2 regions of the Cytobacillus sp. IB215665 genome follow, and region 2 is predicted to be linked to the other one. Evidence: predicted binding sites of a transcription regulator. Region 2 holds the regulator's gene; the other holds the start of a gene.
The links. The regulator NrdR, encoded in region 2, represses ribonucleotide reductase genes. The targets are predictions, from matches to a motif close to AACACNATATATNGTGTT.
Positions count from the first base shown of each region.

Region 1: SLH52_RS03735 (vitamin B12-dependent ribonucleotide reductase) is a predicted target of NrdR. The motif match lies at 4,335-4,352, and genes of this name have one in related genera.

Region 1 covers NZ_JAXBME010000002.1:356,004-366,315, forward strand. The annotation lists gene gcvPA (aminomethyl-transferring glycine dehydrogenase subunit GcvPA) at 1-636, shown strand, start outside; gene gcvPB (aminomethyl-transferring glycine dehydrogenase subunit GcvPB) at 629-2,086, shown strand; gene SLH52_RS03725 (rhodanese-like domain-containing protein) at 2,301-2,624, opposite strand; gene SLH52_RS03730 (biotin/lipoate A/B protein ligase family protein) at 2,831-3,664, shown strand; gene SLH52_RS03735 (vitamin B12-dependent ribonucleotide reductase) at 4,466-7,033, shown strand; gene mntR (transcriptional regulator MntR) at 7,356-7,784, shown strand; gene SLH52_RS03745 (patatin-like phospholipase family protein) at 8,127-9,008, shown strand; gene SLH52_RS03750 (SA1362 family protein) at 9,080-9,466, opposite strand; gene SLH52_RS03755 (DUF1385 domain-containing protein) at 9,534-10,312, opposite strand, start outside.
Region 2 covers NZ_JAXBME010000002.1:34,428-44,739, forward strand. The annotation lists gene ytaF (sporulation membrane protein YtaF) at 300-935, shown strand; gene coaE (dephospho-CoA kinase) at 1,011-1,622, shown strand; gene SLH52_RS02215 (glyceraldehyde-3-phosphate dehydrogenase) at 1,961-2,992, shown strand; gene speD (adenosylmethionine decarboxylase) at 3,855-4,238, shown strand; gene nrdR (transcriptional regulator NrdR) at 4,592-5,050, shown strand; gene SLH52_RS02230 (replication initiation and membrane attachment family protein) at 5,140-6,552, shown strand; gene dnaI (primosomal protein DnaI) at 6,570-7,514, shown strand; gene ytxC (putative sporulation protein YtxC) at 7,924-8,772, shown strand; T-box leader at 8,861-9,106, shown strand; gene thrS (threonine--tRNA ligase) at 9,200-10,312, shown strand, end outside.

The DNA of each region.
Region 1 (10,312 bases), 320 kb from region 2:
GTAGTATCGAGTAATCCATTATCATTAGGGGCTTTAACACCACCAGGTGCCTTCGGGGCAGATATTGTTATTGGTGATGCACAAGTATTTGGCATACCTACCCAATATGGTGGTCCGCATTGTGGATATTTTGCGGTCACTTCGAAACTTATGAGGAAAGTCCCTGGACGCCTTGTTGGTCAAACAGTGGATGAAGATGGACGCCGTGGTTTTGTTTTAACACTTCAAGCACGTGAGCAACATATTCGTAGAGATAAAGCAACGTCGAATATTTGTTCAAATCAAGCGTTAAATGCGTTAGCAGCCTCTGTTGCAATGACCGCCCTTGGGAAAAAAGGTGTTAAACATATGGCAACTCAAAACATACAAAAATCGCAATATGCAAAAAATCAACTTAAAGCGCATGGTTTTGAAATAGCATTTGAAGGTCCTTTCTTTAATGAATTTGTCATTAAATTACGAAAATCAGTAAAAGAAATCAATCGTAAGCTATTAGATAAAGGGATTATCGGCGGATACGATTTAGGTAAAGATTTTGCTGAGCTAGAGAATCATATGTTAGTAGCGGTTACCGAGCTACGTACAAAGGCAGAGATTGATACATTTGTGAAGGAATTGGGGGATGACAATGAATAATCAAGAGCAACCATTAATTTTTGAGTTATCCAAGCAAGGGAGAATTGGTTACAGCTTACCAGATTTAGATGTCCCTAATATAAATGTTAATGATGTTTTACCTAATGATTATATAAGGGTAGATGAGCCAGAGTTACCAGAGGTGTCTGAATTAGACATTATGCGCCATTACACAGCTTTATCAAATCGGAATCATGGAGTTGATTCAGGGTTTTACCCACTAGGTTCTTGTACGATGAAGTATAATCCAAAAATTAATGAAAATGTGGCGCGATTTAGTGGATTTGCAAACATCCATCCTTTACAAGATGAGGGTACAGTACAAGGGGCACTTGAGCTCATGTATGATTTACAAGAGCATTTAGTAGAAATTACTGGGATGGATGCTGTAACATTACAGCCTGCAGCTGGTGCACATGGTGAATGGACAGGGTTAATGATGATCCGTGCTTATCATGAAGCAAACAATGATTTTAATCGAACAAAGGTCATCGTACCAGATTCAGCACACGGTACTAATCCTGCATCAGCAACAGTAGCAGGCTTGGAAACTGTAACAGTAAAATCTGATGACAATGGGCTAGTTGACCTTGAAGATTTAAAGCGTGTTGTTGGACAAGATACTGCAGCGTTAATGCTAACAAACCCAAATACGTTAGGACTATTTGAAGAAAATATTATTGAAATGGCGGAGATTGTCCATGGAGCTGGAGGGAAGCTTTATTACGATGGTGCTAATTTAAATGCGGTGTTAAGTAAAGCACGACCTGGCGATATGGGATTTGATGTTGTTCATTTAAACCTTCATAAGACATTTACAGGTCCACATGGTGGAGGTGGACCAGGTTCAGGGCCAGTTGGAGTTAAAGAAGACTTGCTTCCTTTTCTACCAAAACCAGTATTAATAAAAGATGAAACAGGCTTTACATTCGATTACTATCGCCCACAAGCTATTGGTAGAGTTAAACCTTTCTACGGAAATTTCGGAATCAACGTTCGTGCTTATACGTACATCAGATCAATGGGTCCTGATGGATTGAATGCAGTTACCGAATATGCTGTGTTAAATGCAAATTATATGATGCGACGTCTTGCACCACATTTTGATCTACCTTTCGATAAGCATTGTAAGCATGAGTTTGTATTATCTGGAAAACGTCAAAAAAAATTAGGCGTGCGTACACTTGATATCGCTAAGCGGTTGTTGGATTTTGGCTACCATCCACCTACAATTTATTTTCCATTAAATGTAGAAGAATGTATAATGATCGAGCCTACAGAAACGGAATCGAAGGAGACACTCGATGCTTTTATTGAAGCGATGATCCAAATAGCAAATGAAGCAGAGGAGAATCCAGAAATTGTTCAAGAAGCACCACATACAACAGTTGTAAAACGATTAGATGAGACAATTGCAGCCCGTAAGCCGATACTAAGATATAAAAAATAACGAAAACAAAGGATTCACCAATTATTGGAGAATCCTTTGTTTTTTCTTAAGCTCTTTTTGTAAATTAATGTTGCTATTGTTCCATAGAGCAAGGGTGTTATGAACTACATAATTAAAAAATCAATGATAAAAAAGCCTTATCTTATTTAACTAATACTTTATAAGAGATTTTGAACAGGATGATTGAAGAATTGTAGGTGTGTTATACTTTTAATTATTTTTTTACTTTAATTTTTCCAGACCATTTCTTAAATCCGCCTTTTAAATGGTAAAGGTCTTTAAATCCTTTTCTTCTCAATGTTTGTGCAGCTCTACCACTTCTAATACTGCTTTGGCAATATAAATATACAGGTTTATCAGGTCTAAGTTCATTAATTCGCATTTTCAATTGTGACAATGGAATATTTCTAGCACCTAATATATGCCCACCTTCAAATTCATTTTGCTCACGTACATCTATTAATTGAGCTTTTCGATATCCCTCACGAAATTGCTCCTCAGTTAATGAAGTTAATATTCTTCTGCGGTATACCGTCATAATTACAAAGTAAACGAGCACAGCACCAACGATAATTAATAATAGTTCCACGAGATCTACCCCTTTTCTTCTCTTTCTATCGACATACATTATTATATAAGGCTAGGCTTTGATTAGTAAAGGAAATCCTTATTGCTTTTCAAATATATCTTACATTTGGTAGACTATAGACACGCAAAAGAAAGCTAAATAAAAGAGGTAGAGATATGAAAGAAAAATGGCGGTTTATCGATTCTGGAAATTGTTCACCAGCATTTAATATGGCATTAGATGAAGCATTATTGGAATGGCATAGCCAAGGTAAGATTCCTCCTACTATTCGTTTTTATGGCTGGTCTCCTCCAACGTTATCAATTGGTTATTTCCAAAAAATAGAGAGAGAAATTGACTTAAATGCTGTAAAAAAACACGGGTTAGGATTTGTAAGAAGGCCTACTGGTGGTAGAGGGGTACTTCATGACAATGAATTAACATATAGTGTAATTGTTTCAGAGAAATATCCTAATATGCCTCATTCAGTAACTGAAGCTTACAGAGTCATATCTGAAGGGTTATTAGAAGGTTTTAAAAAGCTTGGCTTAGATGCATATTTTGCTATTCCAAAATCAGAGGAAGAGCGAAGCAGCTTGAAAAATCCACGATCTTCGGTTTGCTTTGATGCACCTTCTTGGTATGAGTTAGTCGTTGAAGGAAGAAAAGTAGCTGGGAGTGCACAAACGAGACAAAAAGGGGTTATCCTCCAACATGGTTCGATATTACTTGATTTAGATGAAGATGTGCTCTTTAGTCTTTTTAAATATCCTAATGAACGTGTTAAAGAAAGGTTACAAAGACAGTTTAAAAATAAAGCTGTTGCAATCAATGAATTAAGGGAAGAGGAAGTTACAATAGGAGAGGCGAAATCTGCGTTTAAAGCAGGGTTTGCAAAAGGGTTAAATATTGATTTAGAACCGTATGAATTAACGCAAGATGAATTAGCGTATGTAAATGATATAGCAACAAAACGATATGAGAATGATGAATGGAATTTTCGCAAATAACTGAAGGTTCTTTTCGTTAAAGGTGTAAAGATAACACAACTATTAGTTCTATATGTGCTAGAAGCAGTTCGAAAACAGTCTCACTAAATAATTTTTCGCATTAATTGTTGCTTTTCGTTTTTGAGCTAAATACGATAATGGCATTCTTCTGTACAACGAAGATTAACATTTAAAATCATTTCGGTTAATGATTTGGTAACAATAGCAACGAGAAGAGTTTAATAAATTGAAGAGGGTAACTCAGGATGGCTTGTCTTATACCCTATATGCTGTATATAAAGGAGGTATACACCTTATTATTATACAAGATATAGGGTATGAGATATGTCTTTCGTTTATGAGTTATCCTCTTTTCTTTGGCTTCTTGTTGTTCTTTTTCCAAAACTCTAATAAAACACGCCATCTTTTTTTAAAAAATTCTACGAACTCTACTTTTATTTTTGTAGATTCTGCAACATTAAATTGACAATTCATTGATAAAACAGCCTATTTGGGACATACTTCCTACGGATAAAATAATGCAACTTCTAAATTAGTTAGAAATTCGTATATTAAACTACATATGCGACTGTTTTCTTCATTTTTCTATGATATGTGTTCTTTTTTTTGTTTGACAAATCATAGAACACTTGACCTAGAATCAATATGTAGTATTAAATCATTTAAATGTAACACTATATATTGATTGGTTGACTGAAATATGGTAAATTATCAATGACATCATTTTTATAACATATGAACAAAAATACTTCGTGAGAATGTACATACAAAATAGTGATATTAATAAAGGGAGTTGTAGCAATGACTGTTGTGCTAAAAGAGAAAATGAAAGTGAACGTAGAGAGATTAAATAAGGATATTCAACTTTATCCCCAAGTTCATCAAATTTCACCAGACATGAAGTTAACGCACAAAGGGGTTTCAAGGCTTGTAATGCTTGATCGGTACTCGTTTAAAGATACTGAAAAAGTTACTTTATCAGCAGGTGATTTTGTGGTGTTAACAATTAAGGAAGACCCGAAATTTCCCGCCCGTGGCCTTGGGTTTATTGAAGAGATTGATTGGAAGAACAAATTTGCACAAGTAAGGATCGAGGAAGAATATCGTGGTGCACTTGAACGTGCTGAAGAAATTGAAACAGGCATTGTAAAACGCTCACTAGATGTAATTGAAAAGCCGCTGGAAATTTATTATGAACAAATAGCAAAGCGTAATGCAAATGGACTTGCATCCGTTGAATCAAATGAAGAAAAGCGTAAAGAGTGGTTTGAAAAGTATTATGATGAATTAGTTAACCTGAACTTTGTCCCAGCAGGAAGAGTGTTGTATGGTGCAGGTGCTAACACTGATGTGACATACTTTAATTGTTACGTTATGCCATTTGTTCAAGATTCACGTGAAGGTATATCTGAACATCGTAAGCAAGTGATGGAGATTATGAGTCGTGGTGGTGGTGTTGGTACAAACGGTTCCACATTAAGGCCCCGCAATACTTTAGCAAAGGGCGTAAACGGTAAATCATCAGGGTCAGTATCTTGGTTAGATGATATTGCAAAGCTAACTCACCTTGTTGAGCAAGGGGGATCACGTCGAGGAGCACAGATGATTATGTTAGCTGATTGGCACCCAGATATTATTGAATTCATCATCTCGAAAATGCAAAATCCACGTATTTTGAGATTTTTATTAGAAAATACAAGTGACGAAACAATTATAAAGTGTGCTCAAGATAAACTTAAGTTTAATCGTTTGACAGAGCAAGATAAAGCAATGTACCAAGGGATTGTTAACTATAAAAACATGCCTGGTCTTGGTGGCTTTACAACAGAGATTATTCATGACGCTGAAGAGAAATTACAAGAAAATGGGACTTACAGTGTGCATAACTCAGAGTTTTTAACTGGAGCTAACATTTCAGTATGTTTAACGAAAGAGTTTATGGAAGCAGTTGAAGCAGACGGTTATTATGATCTTCGGTTCCCAGATGTAGAAAGTTATAATGAAAAAGAAATGCAAGAATATAATGAGAATTGGCATAAAATAGGTGATGTAAGGAAATGGGAAGAGTTAGGGTATAAAGTTCGTGTATATCGTAAAATTAAAGCAAAAGAACTTTGGAATTTAATTAATATTTGTGCTACCTACTCTGCCGAACCAGGTATTTTCTTCATAGATAATGCAAATGACATGACTAATGCAAAAGCTTATGGACAACAGGTTGTAGCAACAAACCCTTGTGGAGAACAGCCTCTTGCCCCTTATTCAGTTTGTAACCTTGCAGCTGTTAACTTAGCAGAAATGGCCGATAAAAATACGAAGACTGTGAATTTTGATAAACTGAAACAAACTGTTGAAGTAGGCGTTAGAATGCAAGACAATGTTATTGATGCTACACCATATTTCTTGCAGGAAAATAAGAAACAAGCATTAGGGGAACGTCGTGTCGGTTTAGGTGTTATGGGACTACATGACCTGCTTATTTATTGTGAAACAGAGTACGGGTCAAAGGCTGGTGACGATCTAATAGATCAGGTATTTGAAGTAATTGCAACAACTGCTTATCGCACTTCAGTGGAACTAGCGAAGGAGAAAGGAAGCTTTCCATTTCTTGTTGGTGAAACTGAAAAAGATACGATTAGTTTGCGAACAGCCTTCACAGAAACTGGTTATATGAAACGTATGCCTGAAGATATAAAAGAAAATATTAAAAAATATGGTATTAGGAACTCTCACTTATTAACTGTAGCGCCAACAGGAAGTACAGGGACGATGGTTGGTGTATCAACAGGACTTGAACCTTATTTTTCATTCTCTTACTTTAGAAGTGGAAGATTAGGAAAATTCATTGAAGTAAAAGCAGATATCGTTCAAGAATATTTAGATGAAAATCCACATGTAGATGCAAATGATTTGCCAAACTGGTTTATTTCAGCGATGGAACTTTCTCCTCAAGCACATGCGGATGTACAATGTACTATTCAGCACTGGATCGATAGCTCGATTAGTAAAACAGTAAATGCACCACGTGGATATACTGTTGAGCAAGTTGAGAAGGTATATGAACGCTTATATAAAGGTGGTGCAAAAGGCGGGACAGTTTATGTCGACGGAAGTAGAGATGCACAAGTACTTACTTTAAAAGCTGAAGAAAATACTGTTGATAAGAAAGGTGCGGAAATTCCTGAACGTGATTCTGTAAAAAGCCACGTAGTCTTAGTAGATACAATTAATGATTTACGCTCGACTGATGTAACAATTGGCTCTGAAATTGGTAATACATGTCCTGTTTGTCGTAAAGGAACAGTCGAAGACCTTGGGGGTTGTAATACTTGTACTAATTGTGGTGCACAATTAAAATGTGGACTATAACGAGATAACACTACTATACTCAACTAGTTAGCAAGGATGGATGTTTACATACTCCATCCTTTTTCTTTCTTATAGCTAAGCTCTTTTCATAAACGCTGTTCTATTGTTCTCAAATTACGATAAAAAGTGGTTTTATATGTTAATCATTGTTGTACAGAAAGAAAATGGTTGACTACGTGTTTATTTCTTAATCCGAAAAACAACAATCAATGCGAAAACAGCATATGAAAAAAACAAGTGAAATTCCCTTGTAACACTTCTTCATATATTGTACACTTTTAATGATTATTGTTATAAAAATGGAGTAATTGGAGGGTATATCATGCCTACACCAAGTATGGAAGATTATATAGAACAGATCTATATTTTAATAAAAGATAAGGGTTATGCGAGAGTTTCAGATATTGCCGAAGCTTTGTCTGTACATCCCTCCTCAGTTACAAAAATGGTACAAAAACTAGACAAAGATGAATATCTCATATATGAAAAATATCGAGGATTAATGTTGACTACAAAAGGAAAGAAAATCGGTAAACGCTTAGTTGATCGCCATGAATTGTTAGAACAATTTTTACGAATTATCGGTGTAAATGAAAGTGAAATTTACAATGATGTTGAGGGCATTGAACATCATTTAAGCTGGAATGCAATCGACAGGATTGGTGACGTTGTACAATATTTTGAAGAAGATGCAAATAGAGTTGAATCCTTAAAGCGTATTCAACAGAAAACAGATGAGAATCCTTCATAAAATAAGAGTAAGAATATGCGTTTCATCCCCATGTCAGCTTAACTAAAAAAAGAATTAAGTTAGAGAGGCCTTTTCTCGATATTTAATCGGGAAGAGGCCTTTAATTTTCTCTTTAAACTTTCTCAAATATACGATTCTAAACCCATTAACTGTCAGGAGTGCTTTAATCCTTGCTTTTGAGTGTTCTACACACAATTTCCCTATTTCAAGCAACTTTTGATACAAGCGGTATCACTACAATTTTTCTACTTATTAAGAGGATGTATCCGTGCTGTTTTGTTCTAATTGATTCTACTTCTGATTAGACATGTAAAAGATGCATTTCTTTTAGGGGGAGTAGAGATGTATATTGATGGAGTGTTTTCGGGTGGTGGCATAAAAGGGTTTTCTTTAATTGGTGCCTATGAAGCAATAGAAGAAAAAGGCTTACACTTCACAAGAGTTGCTGGAACGAGCGCTGGAGCAATTATTGCTGCATTTATTGCTTCCGGATATAGCAGTAAGGAAATACTTTCAATTATGGAGGAAGTAGATGTAAAGACATTTTTAGATGCTCGTAAATCAATTTTGCCTGCTGCAATTGGCAAGTGGATTCAACTCTATTGGAGAATGGGATTGTATAAAGGAGATGAGTTAGAAAAATGGGTTGGCAGAGAATTAAGGAAAAAAGGTGTTCGTACTTTTAGAGATTTACCAAATGGTTCACTGCGTTTTGTTGCATCAGATTTAACAAATGGAAAAATGCTTGTCTTGCCAAATGATCTTCCTAAATATGGAATGAATCCAGATAGTTTCTCTGTTGCAAAAGCAGTGAGAATGAGTGCTAGCCTACCATATTTTTTTGAACCAGTAAAATTATTAGTAAAAGGAAAACCTGTGATTGTTGATGGAGGGGTTTTAAGTAATTTTCCGATATTTTTGTTTGATGAAGAAAAGAAACTGAAAAAACGACCTGTACTAGGTATTAAATTAAGTGCGAAAGAGAGTGAACAACAGAATAATAAAATAAATAATGCGATTGAGTTATTTCCAGCATTATTTGAGACAATGAAAGTAGCACATGATGAACGGCACATCTCGCGAAGGCACGAAAGAAATATAATCTTTATTCCAATGAATCATACAGTTACAACTGAATTTTCAATTTCTGATGAAAAAAAGCAGGAATTAGTGAAACTTGGATATGATCAAACAAGTAGTTTTTTAAAAAAATGGTCCTATTAGTAGTAGTATAAAGAAAAGAGAGTAGATCAAAAGCTTTGATAATATTTAATAAAAAAAGAAGAACCAAGCTGTTAAAATGATGCTCGGTTCTTCTTCTTTCCTTTTTTTCCTTCTATAACAGTTAAATGTGGATGATCTTTACGCTTTTGAATGTTAGGGTTAGCAGCTTTGTTTGATTGAACAGATTTTGACATTGGTCTAGCTACTTGGTTGTTACGGTTACGTTCATTATATCGCTTTTTTGATTGCTTTACTGCTTTCTTGTATGCAGAATGTTCAGTATTTCTTTTGTTATTACCAGATAGTAACTGTAAAATCATATAAAAAATACCAAAAACAATCAGTCCTGTTATAAGAGTTAAAATAAGTGTTTCAGGTTTATTAAAAAGCACGGACAACAATCCCAGACCACTTAAGCTAATTATTATGATTATTGGTAAAGACGAGCGACGTTGCAACGAATCCACCTCCCTAAACATTCTATATAACTATTGTATTAACCAAAATAGGTCAAGTTGACAAATGTTATACAATTTCTTCAGTTTTATTTATAGCATTAGGGTCATTTTCTAAACGTAATAATTCATTAAATGAAGCAATGGCTACTTCAACTTGACTATCAGTTGGCTCTTTTGTCGTTAATAATTGCAGCCATAACCCAGGATACCCTAAATAACGAAGCAATGGGATATCTCGGAATTTATTGGTAAGTTGCAACACTTCAAACGAAATTCCTAATACTACTGGAATTAATGCGAGTCTATTCACAACTCTAAGCCATAACGGTTCTGTAGCAACAAATGGAAGCATGTAGACAAAAACGCCAACAATCACGGTAAATATAATAAAGCTACTGCCACAACGATAGTGTAGTCTTGATTGATTTTGAACATTTTGGACTGTTAATGGTAAGTCGCTTTCAAATGCATTAATTACTTTATGTTCTGCTCCGTGATATTGAAATACACGCCTGATGAGTGGAGTTAATGAAATAAAGTAAATATAAGCTAACAGCAATAATAATTTAAATAATCCTTCAATCAAAATTTGTGATAAATCAGATGAAAAAATTGGACGAGTTAGTTCAGCCAAAAAAACTGGAATCAAAGTAAAAATAAATTTACCAAATAAAAATGATAGAATACCTACTGCGGCAACACCAAGTATCATTGCTAACTTTGACTCAGATTGTGAATGATCGATTTTTTCATCTTCACTAGGATCGACATCGTATCTTTCAGTTGAGAAATTAAGGTGTTTTGATCCATTTGCACTTGCTTCAAGAATTGCAATAATTCCTCTAA
Region 2 (10,312 bases):
AGTGTATTTTGTTGTAGTCTGCATTTTTTACATACAATCAACAGTGACAAAAGGCTCTTTTCATTAACTTTGTTGTTATTGTTCGTAAAATAGAAGATTAAAATGTTGTTACACGCAACAGTCGTCAATTTTATAGAAGAAAAGATGCCACGAAACCTTTTCAAATACGTGTTTATTTTTTGTGCGAAAAACAACAGTCGTTTTAAAACAGCTGTATAAAAAAACATAGAGCTTCTTTTTGAACTTTGGATGGGCTTCTTCCATATACTACTGTAGCTAAATCGGAAGGAGCTCATGCAATGGTTCAATATATGTCGCTCATAATTTTAGCTTTTGCAGTTAGTTTAGATAGTTTTACTGTTGGCTTCACTTATGGCTTGAGAAAAATGAGTTTGCCAATAAAGTCAATTATTATCATTGCATTCTGTTCAGCAATTACTTTAAGTGTAGCAATGTTTTTTGGAAATATGATTTCAATGATACTATCTCCAAGCATTGCTGAAAAAATTGGTGCAGTAGTACTTGTATGTATAGGTGCTTGGGTATTATTCCAGTTTTTTCGTCCTGCGAAAAATATGCTAGATGAGAATGAAGAAAAGATTTTATTTAACTTGGAAATAAGGTCGTTAGGTGTAGTTATTAATATTCTTAGAAAGCCGATGGCGGCTGATCTTGACAAATCGGGAACAATTACTGGTATTGAAGCATTCTTACTCGGAGCAGCCCTTTCGTTAGATGCGTTTGGTGCAGGGCTTGGAGCAGCTCTTTTAGGCTATTCCCCGATGTTAATGGCTGCTTCGGTTGCATTGATGAGCATGCTTTTTTTATCATTAGGGTTAAAAAGTGGTATTTTATTTTCAGGAATAACATGGGTAAAAAAATTCTCTTTTTTACCAGGAGTTATTTTAATTGTCTTAGGAATATGGAAGTTATAACGTTAAAACTAAGGGGAATGGGGTTACTACCCATTCCGAATATATAATATACTTGCAGAAAATGGGGGATCGGTAATGACACTTATCATAGGATTAACAGGTGGAATAGCAAGCGGTAAAAGCACAGTAGCAAAAATGCTTGAAAAACTTGGCTTTCCTATAGTTGATGCAGATATTATTGCAAGAGAAGTAGTCACAGCTGGTGAATCTGCGTATAAACAAATTATTGCAACATTTGGAGAAAGGGTTACACAACCTAATGGAGAGTTAGATAGAGAGAAATTAGGTAACATCATCTTTCATGATGAAGAAAAAAGGCAACAATTGAATAGTATCGTGCATCCAGCTGTACGTGAAAAGATGCTTGAACGAAAGAATGAATATTTGAAACAAGGTTTACAAGTGGTTATTTTAGACATACCGTTATTGTTTGAAAGTAAATTAACTGATATGGTCGACAAAACGCTACTTGTATATGTGGACCCTGATGTTCAATTACATAGACTAATGCAAAGAAATAACTACCCTAAGCATGAAGCTGAGGCTAGAATTAATTCGCAAATGCCTCTAAAAAATAAAATTCCTTTAGCTAGTGCGGTGTTAAATAATAATAGTTCCAAATTAAATACTGAGGAACAACTCCATAAACTCCTCCGAAACTGGAATATACAAATATTCCCTGATTAACAAGCTATTCAATCTTAGTTTGATTCAAGGCTTTTCCCATTATAGGATATGGATTGGTTTTTCAATGAGTAGAATTTTCTCCTTATCCACTCAGCGTTTACTAACTAAAGTATACATAAAGCCACTTCTAGTTTATGACCAACATAGTTTACGAAAAGAACATAAGTTTAAAGAATATTTTCCCCCACTTCTTATCAGTAGATTTAAAGGTAGGGGGTCTTTTTGTATATTGGAAAAAAATATGTGTATTTTAATTATCACAATTCTAGATAATTATGTTATACTAATTACACGAATGTAATGAAAAGTATAACATTATTTTCGAGGGGAGTAATATTATGAATGCAAGAATTGCGATTAATGGTTTTGGAAGAATTGGAAGAATGGTATTTCGTCAAGCGATGACAAACAGCGAATTAGAAATAGTTGCAATAAATGCTAGCTATCCAGCTGAAACATTGGCACATTTAATTAAGTATGATACGAATCATGGCAAATTTGATGGTGAAGTGGTCGCAGAAAATGACTCACTCATCGTAAATGGGAAAAGAATAAAGCTGTTAAGTACACGTGACCCAAAAGAATTACCTTGGGGCAGTCTTAATATAGATATTGTTATTGAAGCTACTGGTCAATTTAACGACCGAGCTAAAGCTAGCTTACATTTAGATGCAGGGGCAAAAAAAGTAATATTAACAGCACCTGGAAAAAATGAAGATATTACAGTCGTAATGGGAGTAAATGAGAATAAATTTAATACAGAAGAGCACGATATTATTTCAAATGCATCATGTACAACTAATTGCTTGGCGCCAGTTGCCAAAATAATTGATGAACAATTTGGAATAGAAAGTGGTTTAATGACAACAGTACATGCATATACGAATGATCAAAAAAATATAGACAATCCTCATAAAGATCTACGTCGTGCGCGTGCGTGTGCACAATCAATTATTCCTACAAGTACAGGTGCTGCGAAAGCGTTATCACTTGTTCTACCGCAGTTAAAAGGAAAATTACACGGTATGGCGTTACGTGTCCCAACTTCAAACGTATCACTTGTGGATTTAGTCGTGGATGTAAAGAGAGATGTAACAATTGATGAAATAAATGATGCATTTATCATTGCATCTAATACTTATTTAAAAGGGATTATTGATTTTACAACAGAGCCGTTAGTATCGGTTGATTTCAATACAAATCCCCATTCTTCGATCATTGATGGTTTATCAACGATGGTTTTAAACAATCGGAAAATAAAAATTCTTGCTTGGTATGATAATGAGTGGGGCTATTCATGTCGAGTTGTAGATTTAGTTAAATATGTAGCATGTGAAATGATGAAAAAAACAGAAATGAAGGTTGGATAAAAATAGCAAAAAGATATGGATTATATAGCCAAAGAGTATGTTTATTTAAATATACTCTTTTTTCTTTGGTTGTCCTCGTATAGCTAGTTGTTTTTAAGCTACTAATTCTTTTAGGGTTCTTGGCATCATTCCTTCAATTAAACGATGACAATCGTATAAAACTTGGATAACAATAACAACCTTTACGATGATAGTATTTATCAAATGCGTTTTCACATGGATTGATGTTTGTATATTAAGAAATAACATGCATGTAATTGAGTTCCTACTAATAGGAAATGAGATATAATCCTATTGCAAATATTATTTAGTTACAATCTCAATAAACTTTTTGCCATATAATTTAACGGATAGGGAAATATTATGAGATGTTATGATCTTTTTGAGTGAGCATCGCTTTTCTGAGAAAGGACTGTGTCTACCGATGACACAATACTAATGGAAGTTTTAGTAAAGTATCTATTCCAAGATCAAGAACTCGCCTTATACTTGCCGTTGAAATCCACATGAAGACCTTCAGGGCATTCTGTAGTTAATCATAAGACTTTGGAGGAATTGACGTGCAGCTATTGTTATTTCCACAAGTTTTATCGGATATTTGTTTTTAAAAAGGAAAATGTAAATAGTATCACCACAAATAAATACGTCCTTAACTTACGCGAATAAAAATAGAAAAGGTTGTTGCAAAAATCACACAAACAAAGTATACTATTTTTCGTGAACTTCTTGATGATTAGGTACTGTAGCTACTTAAAGGGTTAGGACCTCTTTGGACTAACTTTCCCCCGTGGTAGTTATGAAAAATATCTGTTAGAAGAAATTCATGTCTGAATAATATTTATCGCTTAAGGGGGACTAGCATATGGAAACAATGGGTAGACACGTTATTTCTGAGCTGTGGGGTTGTAATTTTGAAAAGTTAAATGATATCAATGAAATTGAAAAGATTTTTGTTGATGCAGCATTAAAGTCAGGTGCTGAAGTTAGAGAAGTTGCTTTCCATAAATTTGCTCCTCATGGAGTAAGTGGTGTTGTAATTATTTCTGAATCTCATTTAACAATACACAGCTTTCCCGAGCATGGTTATGCTAGCATAGACGTTTATACATGTGGTGATCGTATTGACCCTAATGTTGCTGCACAGCATATTGCAGAAGCTCTAGGTGCTGAATCACGTGAAAATATTGAATTACCTCGTGGAATGGGTCCAGTGCAAGTGCAAAAATCAAAATTAAAAGTTCTATAACAATTATATAAATGTTCGAACAAAAAAAAGGGGTATAGGAATATACCTCTTTATTTTTATGCTTGTACTTAGTTTCGTCTTTTTATATCATTAGAGTATAGAGAACAAGAAACCTAAGGAAAGCTATGTTCTCTTCTATTAAGGCTCTTTTCGTAAACTTTGTTGCTTTTTATACTTACATTAGAGAAACTGATATGTATTATATGCTTTTCATAGTCTTTAGAGAAGAAAAACTGTATACGTTAATACGAAAAACAATATTCTATACGAAAACAGCTTATTACGATAAGTAACAACTAATGTGAAAGCAGCCTATATTAAAAACTCAGCAAGAAAAGAACGGAGCTGATTGTATGAAATGCCCTTCTTGTCAACATAATGGAACTAGGGTATTAGATTCTCGGCCTGTAGATGAAGGACGCGCTATAAGAAGAAGACGTGAATGTGAAGTGTGTCAATATCGTGTTACAACGTTTGAAAAGGTGGAAGAATTACCACTTATCGTTGTTAAAAAAGAAGGAACAAGAGAAGAATTCAGTCGCGAAAAGATTCTACGTGGCCTTATTAAAGCTTGTGAAAAAAGGCCTGTTTCCTTAACTCAATTAGAAGAGATCATCAACTTCATTGAGAAGGACTTAAGAAGTCAAGGTTATTCCGAGGTAGGTAGCGAGATGATAGGTGAGATGGTCATGGAAAAATTGGCCAAAATTGATGAAGTATCATACGTTCGTTTTGCTTCCGTTTACAGACAATTTAAAGATATCAACGTTTTTATAGAAGAATTAAAAGAACTAATAAAAAAAGAAATTTAGATAGGAGCTTAAGAATATTCTTCAAGCTCTTTTTTTAATATATTGGACATAGGAATAGTTAGAATATCTATGAAAGGTTAGGTTATATAGTGGAACATCATTGGAAAGAATTAATTCCTGTAGATCGATATTATGTGAGTTGTAAAACGATATTACAAGAGTTTGATCGAAAAATAATAACGTTGCTCTATCAACCATTAATTGAAAATGGTGCTTATAGTTTATTTATGACTCTATGGGCTGAACTTGAAGAAAATAGATTGTGGAGTGAAGAATCTACACACCATAGTTTAATGGGGCTTATGCAGTGTAATTTACATGAAATCTTTAGACAAAGGCTTAAGCTTGAGGGAATTGGACTATTAAAAACATATGAGAAAAAAGAAAATGATGTTCGTCATTTTATTTATGAGCTGCAACCACCATTATCTCCTGATCAATTTTTTAATGACGGGGTATTAAATGTTTTTTTGTATAATAGAGTTGGAAAAAATAAATATGCAAAGCTAAAACGTTTCTTTTCAGACAAACAGATTGACAGTATTCAATATACACCGATAACAAAATCATTTAATGAAATTTTTAAATCTATCCATCCTTCCGAAATGGTATCTAATGCTAACGATGAGATCATTGAACAGTTATTACCTCAAGAAGGAAATAACTATATCAATAATGCTGCAAAAAATGAACCAACTTATTTGCAAGAGACATTTAATTTTAATTTATTTTTCGCTGGCTTATCCGAAAGTATGGTACCAAAAAAGGCGATTACTGATAAAGTAAAAGACATGATAACAAAGCTATCGTTTTTATATGAAATAGACCCAATAGAAATGCAAAAAATTACGATGAGCTCGTTAACTATGGATGATAAAATTGATATAGAGAAACTTCGCAAAGAAGCACGAGACTGGTATAAATTTGAGAATGGTGATCGGCTACCTTCTATTGTCGAGCAAGTACAACCGATCACACAAAGAACAATGAATGATCAACAGGTAGAAACAAAGGAAGACCAACTGATAAAACAACTTGAATTAATATCACCAAAGAAGGTTTTAATGGATCTTGCGGATGGTTCTGTACCATCAGCTGCTGACCTTCAAATTATTGAAGATGTAATGGTGAATCAGAAATTATTACCAGGAGTTGTGAACGTCTTAATTTATTATGTGTTGCTTCGTACTGACATGAAGCTCACAAGAGGCTACGTTGAAAAGATAGCTAGTCATTGGTCAAGGAAAAATATTAAAACCGTGAAACAAGCGATGGAGTTAGCCAAGCAGGAGCATCGCCAATATCAAACATGGGCAAATTCTAATAACAAAAAACGATCTTCGACTGCAAGAAAACCAGTTCGTAAAGAATTGTTACCTGATTGGTTTGTTGAAGAGAAGCAGGATCAGGTAAGTGAAGAAAAAGTGGAAGAAGTGGATTTTGAAATGGAAAGGCAAAAGCTTCAGGAGCGAATTAAGAAATATAAAGGAAATTCAAAATAGGAAAAGAGGGGAGAAGAGTGGAGCGAATTAACGAAACGATGTCTAAGTTGTTCCAAAATGATAAGTTTCAACTACGGTTAAATCAGATGAAAACTGAAATACTCCAAAATCCAGATATCCAACAATTTTTAAATCAACATCATGATAGAGTAACAGGAGATATGATTGACCGTAGCTTAAATAAATTATATGAATATATTACCCAGTCGAAAAATTGCCAGAAATGTATATCTTTCGACCAGTGTTCAAATATGATTAAAGGGTACGAGCCAACTTTAGTTATTAGTGGAAATTCAATTGATTTACAGTATGATAAATGTAATAAAAAAATAAAATACGATGAACAAAAAAAGCAACAAGATCTTATACAGTCCATTAATATTCCAAGTGAAATACTTCAAGCTACTGTTGATCAAGTTGCTCTAGATGATAACAGTAGACTAAAAGCTGTTCATTTAATACAAGACTTCATAGAAAAGTATGATAAAGACAAGAACCGTGGGAAAGGTTTATTCTTTCATGGTCCGTTTGGAGTAGGTAAAACATATCTTTTAGGGGCCATTGCGAATGAATTAGCAAGCAAAAATGTAGCAACAATGCTAATATATCTCCCAGAATTTTTACGTGAACTGAAAGGTTCATTTCAGGATCAATCGTTAAATAATAAAATTGAAGTGGTAAAAAAGGTGTCGGTACTTATGCTTGATGATATTGGAGCTGAATCAATGACAAGTTGGACACGTGATGAGATTTTAGGACCAATTTTACAGTATCGTATGCTTGAGAACTTACCTACATTCTTTACATCCAATTTTAGTTATGATCAACTTCAGCACCATCTATCTTATTCTCAGCGGGGCGAAGAAGAAAAGCTGAAAGCAGCAAGGATTATGGAACGAATCAAATATTTAACAATTCCTGTAGAAATTACTGGGAAAAATAGAAGATACGACAAGAATTGAACTGTTGCGGCTATCCTTACTATGGATACGCCGTTTTTTGGTTGTTTAATTAAGCATTTTTATTGTTTTTTACCACAAAGCTCCCCTTCCACCTTCTAAGTATGAAAAACCCACAGTTGAGACGATGATGTATATATACGTTGTGCTATTGCACTGGTTTTTGGGAATCTTTTAAAGTGAATTTTGTCTCTGATGATCCCTACAAGCATACAACAGCAATACGGTGATATACGTGACTGTAAAGGGTTTTAGGAAAAAATTCAATTTGTATACTTTGCTATATCGTAGAATGACAAGTATTAAATTAAAGGGAAAACGGCCTTTCTTATAAACAGCGAAAATGAAACTTCTAAAATAATCAAATCCCCCATATATATATAAACAGGTGTTGGCAAAAGGGGGGACAAACTTGATTGAAATTTATTTTCAAAATAAATTAGATGCAAGTGAAGTGTGTGAGAGGTTAAAAAGTGGAACTGACCAATCAGTTCTAATTACATATGATTTTGCCCATTTAGTTAAAATTGGCCCTGACAAAGATATGAAAAAGATTATAGATATGCTTGTTATCCCTGTGCTCCTAAATTACATAATTGATAAAAAGGAGGATGATTGGTTACAATCATTTATTGTAAATTCATTTTATTTTAAAAACACGGACGAACAAAGGCAAATAATTGAGATAGCACATACAATATTTAATGGGGAGAGAAATGATCTCCCAGCTATGAAATGTGCTCAATCTAGAATAACACTTATTAGACAATCATTAGAAGATTTTTTGCACGAATCTATATCGTTTTCATTCGATTCTTTTATCCGTTTTCGCTTAAAGAAATATTTTCAACAATTATTGGAATACACGGAACTAGCTATAGATGAGTATAAGCTTGAGCAGGAATATCAAAATTTTATTCAAACATTACGTGACTTACTACACGTACGACAAGCGATTTATTCCAAGGTCCATCTTTTACATGATAATGGACATTTATTCCATTTTTTTAATGATCAATATGAACAATTGCAAAGGGAAGATTTAACGAAACAAATAGATCGAAAGATGATGATTTCGCAATCTATTTACATAGATTCATCTGTGATTGCACCTCTTGTATCGCTAGCACCACAATCAGTAATTATTTATAGTGATGAAATTGATCATAGTTTAATACAAACCATTCACAACATTTTTCAAGAACGTGTAAAGATCTATCCAAAACAAGATTTTCAGCAATTAAGTCACTACAATAGATAATGGACTGAAAAATATTTGTATAATGGGCTTGATTTTCGACACTAATAAAAATATAATTACCTACATAAATAATTTTTGAACAACTTCTTTAAAGGTTATGATGAGGACATGGGTATCATTTTTACGGTTTATAGAGAGGGAAGACACGGCTGAAATCTTCCTAACACGAAAAATATACTTACCACCTCTAAACTTCAGTAGTGAACGATTGTTTTCAATTTATTAATTACTGGCGGGATATCCGTTATCTATGTCTTGAGCTTACTTTATCTACTTTTGCATGACGATAAGTAAGAAACAAGGGTGGAACCACGAGACCAAACTCGTCCCTTTTTTAGGGATGGGTTTTTTTGTTTTCGCTGTTTTCCACATTGGATTGTTGTTGTTGAGGTTAATTACATTAAATGATGAAAAAGGAGTGAGTAGGATGTCAGAAATGATTAACATGACATTTCCAGATGGTGCTATTAAGGAGTATGAAAAAGGAATCACGACAGAAGATATTGCGGCATCCATAAGTCCTGGATTAAAGAAAAAGGCAATTGCAGGAAAATTAAATGGTGAGCATATTGATCTTCGATCACCAATTTTACAAGATGGTACTGTTTCCATCATTACACAAGGTGAGGATGAGGCGTTAGAGATTTTACGTCATAGTACAGCCCACTTATTGGCACAAGCGATCAAACGTCTTTATAAAAATGTGAAGCTTGGTGTAGGTCCAGTAATTGAAAATGGATTTTATTACGATATTGATATGGAAGAATCTATTCGTCCAGACGATTTACAAAAAATAGAAAAAGAAATGAAAAAGATTGTTAATGAAAATATTGAATTTGTACGTCATGAAGTGAGTCGTGAAGAAGCAATAAAGCGTTTTGAAGAAATAGATGATGATCTAAAGCTTGAATTAATAAATGATATTCCAGCTGGTGAGACTGTATCAATTTATGAGCAAGGCGAATTTTTTGACCTTTGCAGAGGAGTTCATGTTCCATTTACGAGCAAAATTAAAGAATTTAAGCTGCTAAGCATCGCTGGGGCATACTGGCGTGGTGATAGTAAAAATAAGATGCTTCAACGTATTTATGGAACAGCTTTCTTTAAAAAAGAAGAGTTGAAGGAACATTTACGCTTTCTAGAAGAGGCAAAAGAGCGCGACCATCGAAAAATAGGAAAAGAATTAAACTTATTTTCTAATTCAATAACAGTAGGACAAGGACTACCATTATGGCTACCAAAAGGTGCTACTATTCGAAGAGTAATTGAGCGTTATATCGTTGATAAAGAAGAAAAGCTAGGGTATCAACACGTCTATACTCCAGTATTAGGGAGTGTAGATTTATATAAGACTTCTGGACACTGGGATCATTATCAAGAAGACATGTTTCCTAAGATGGAAATGGATAATGAAGAATTAGTATTAAGACCGATGAATTGTCCACATCACATGATGATTTATAAAAATGAAATTCATAGTTATCGAAAACTACCAATTCGAATTGCTGAACTAGGTACGATGCATCGTTACGAAATGTCA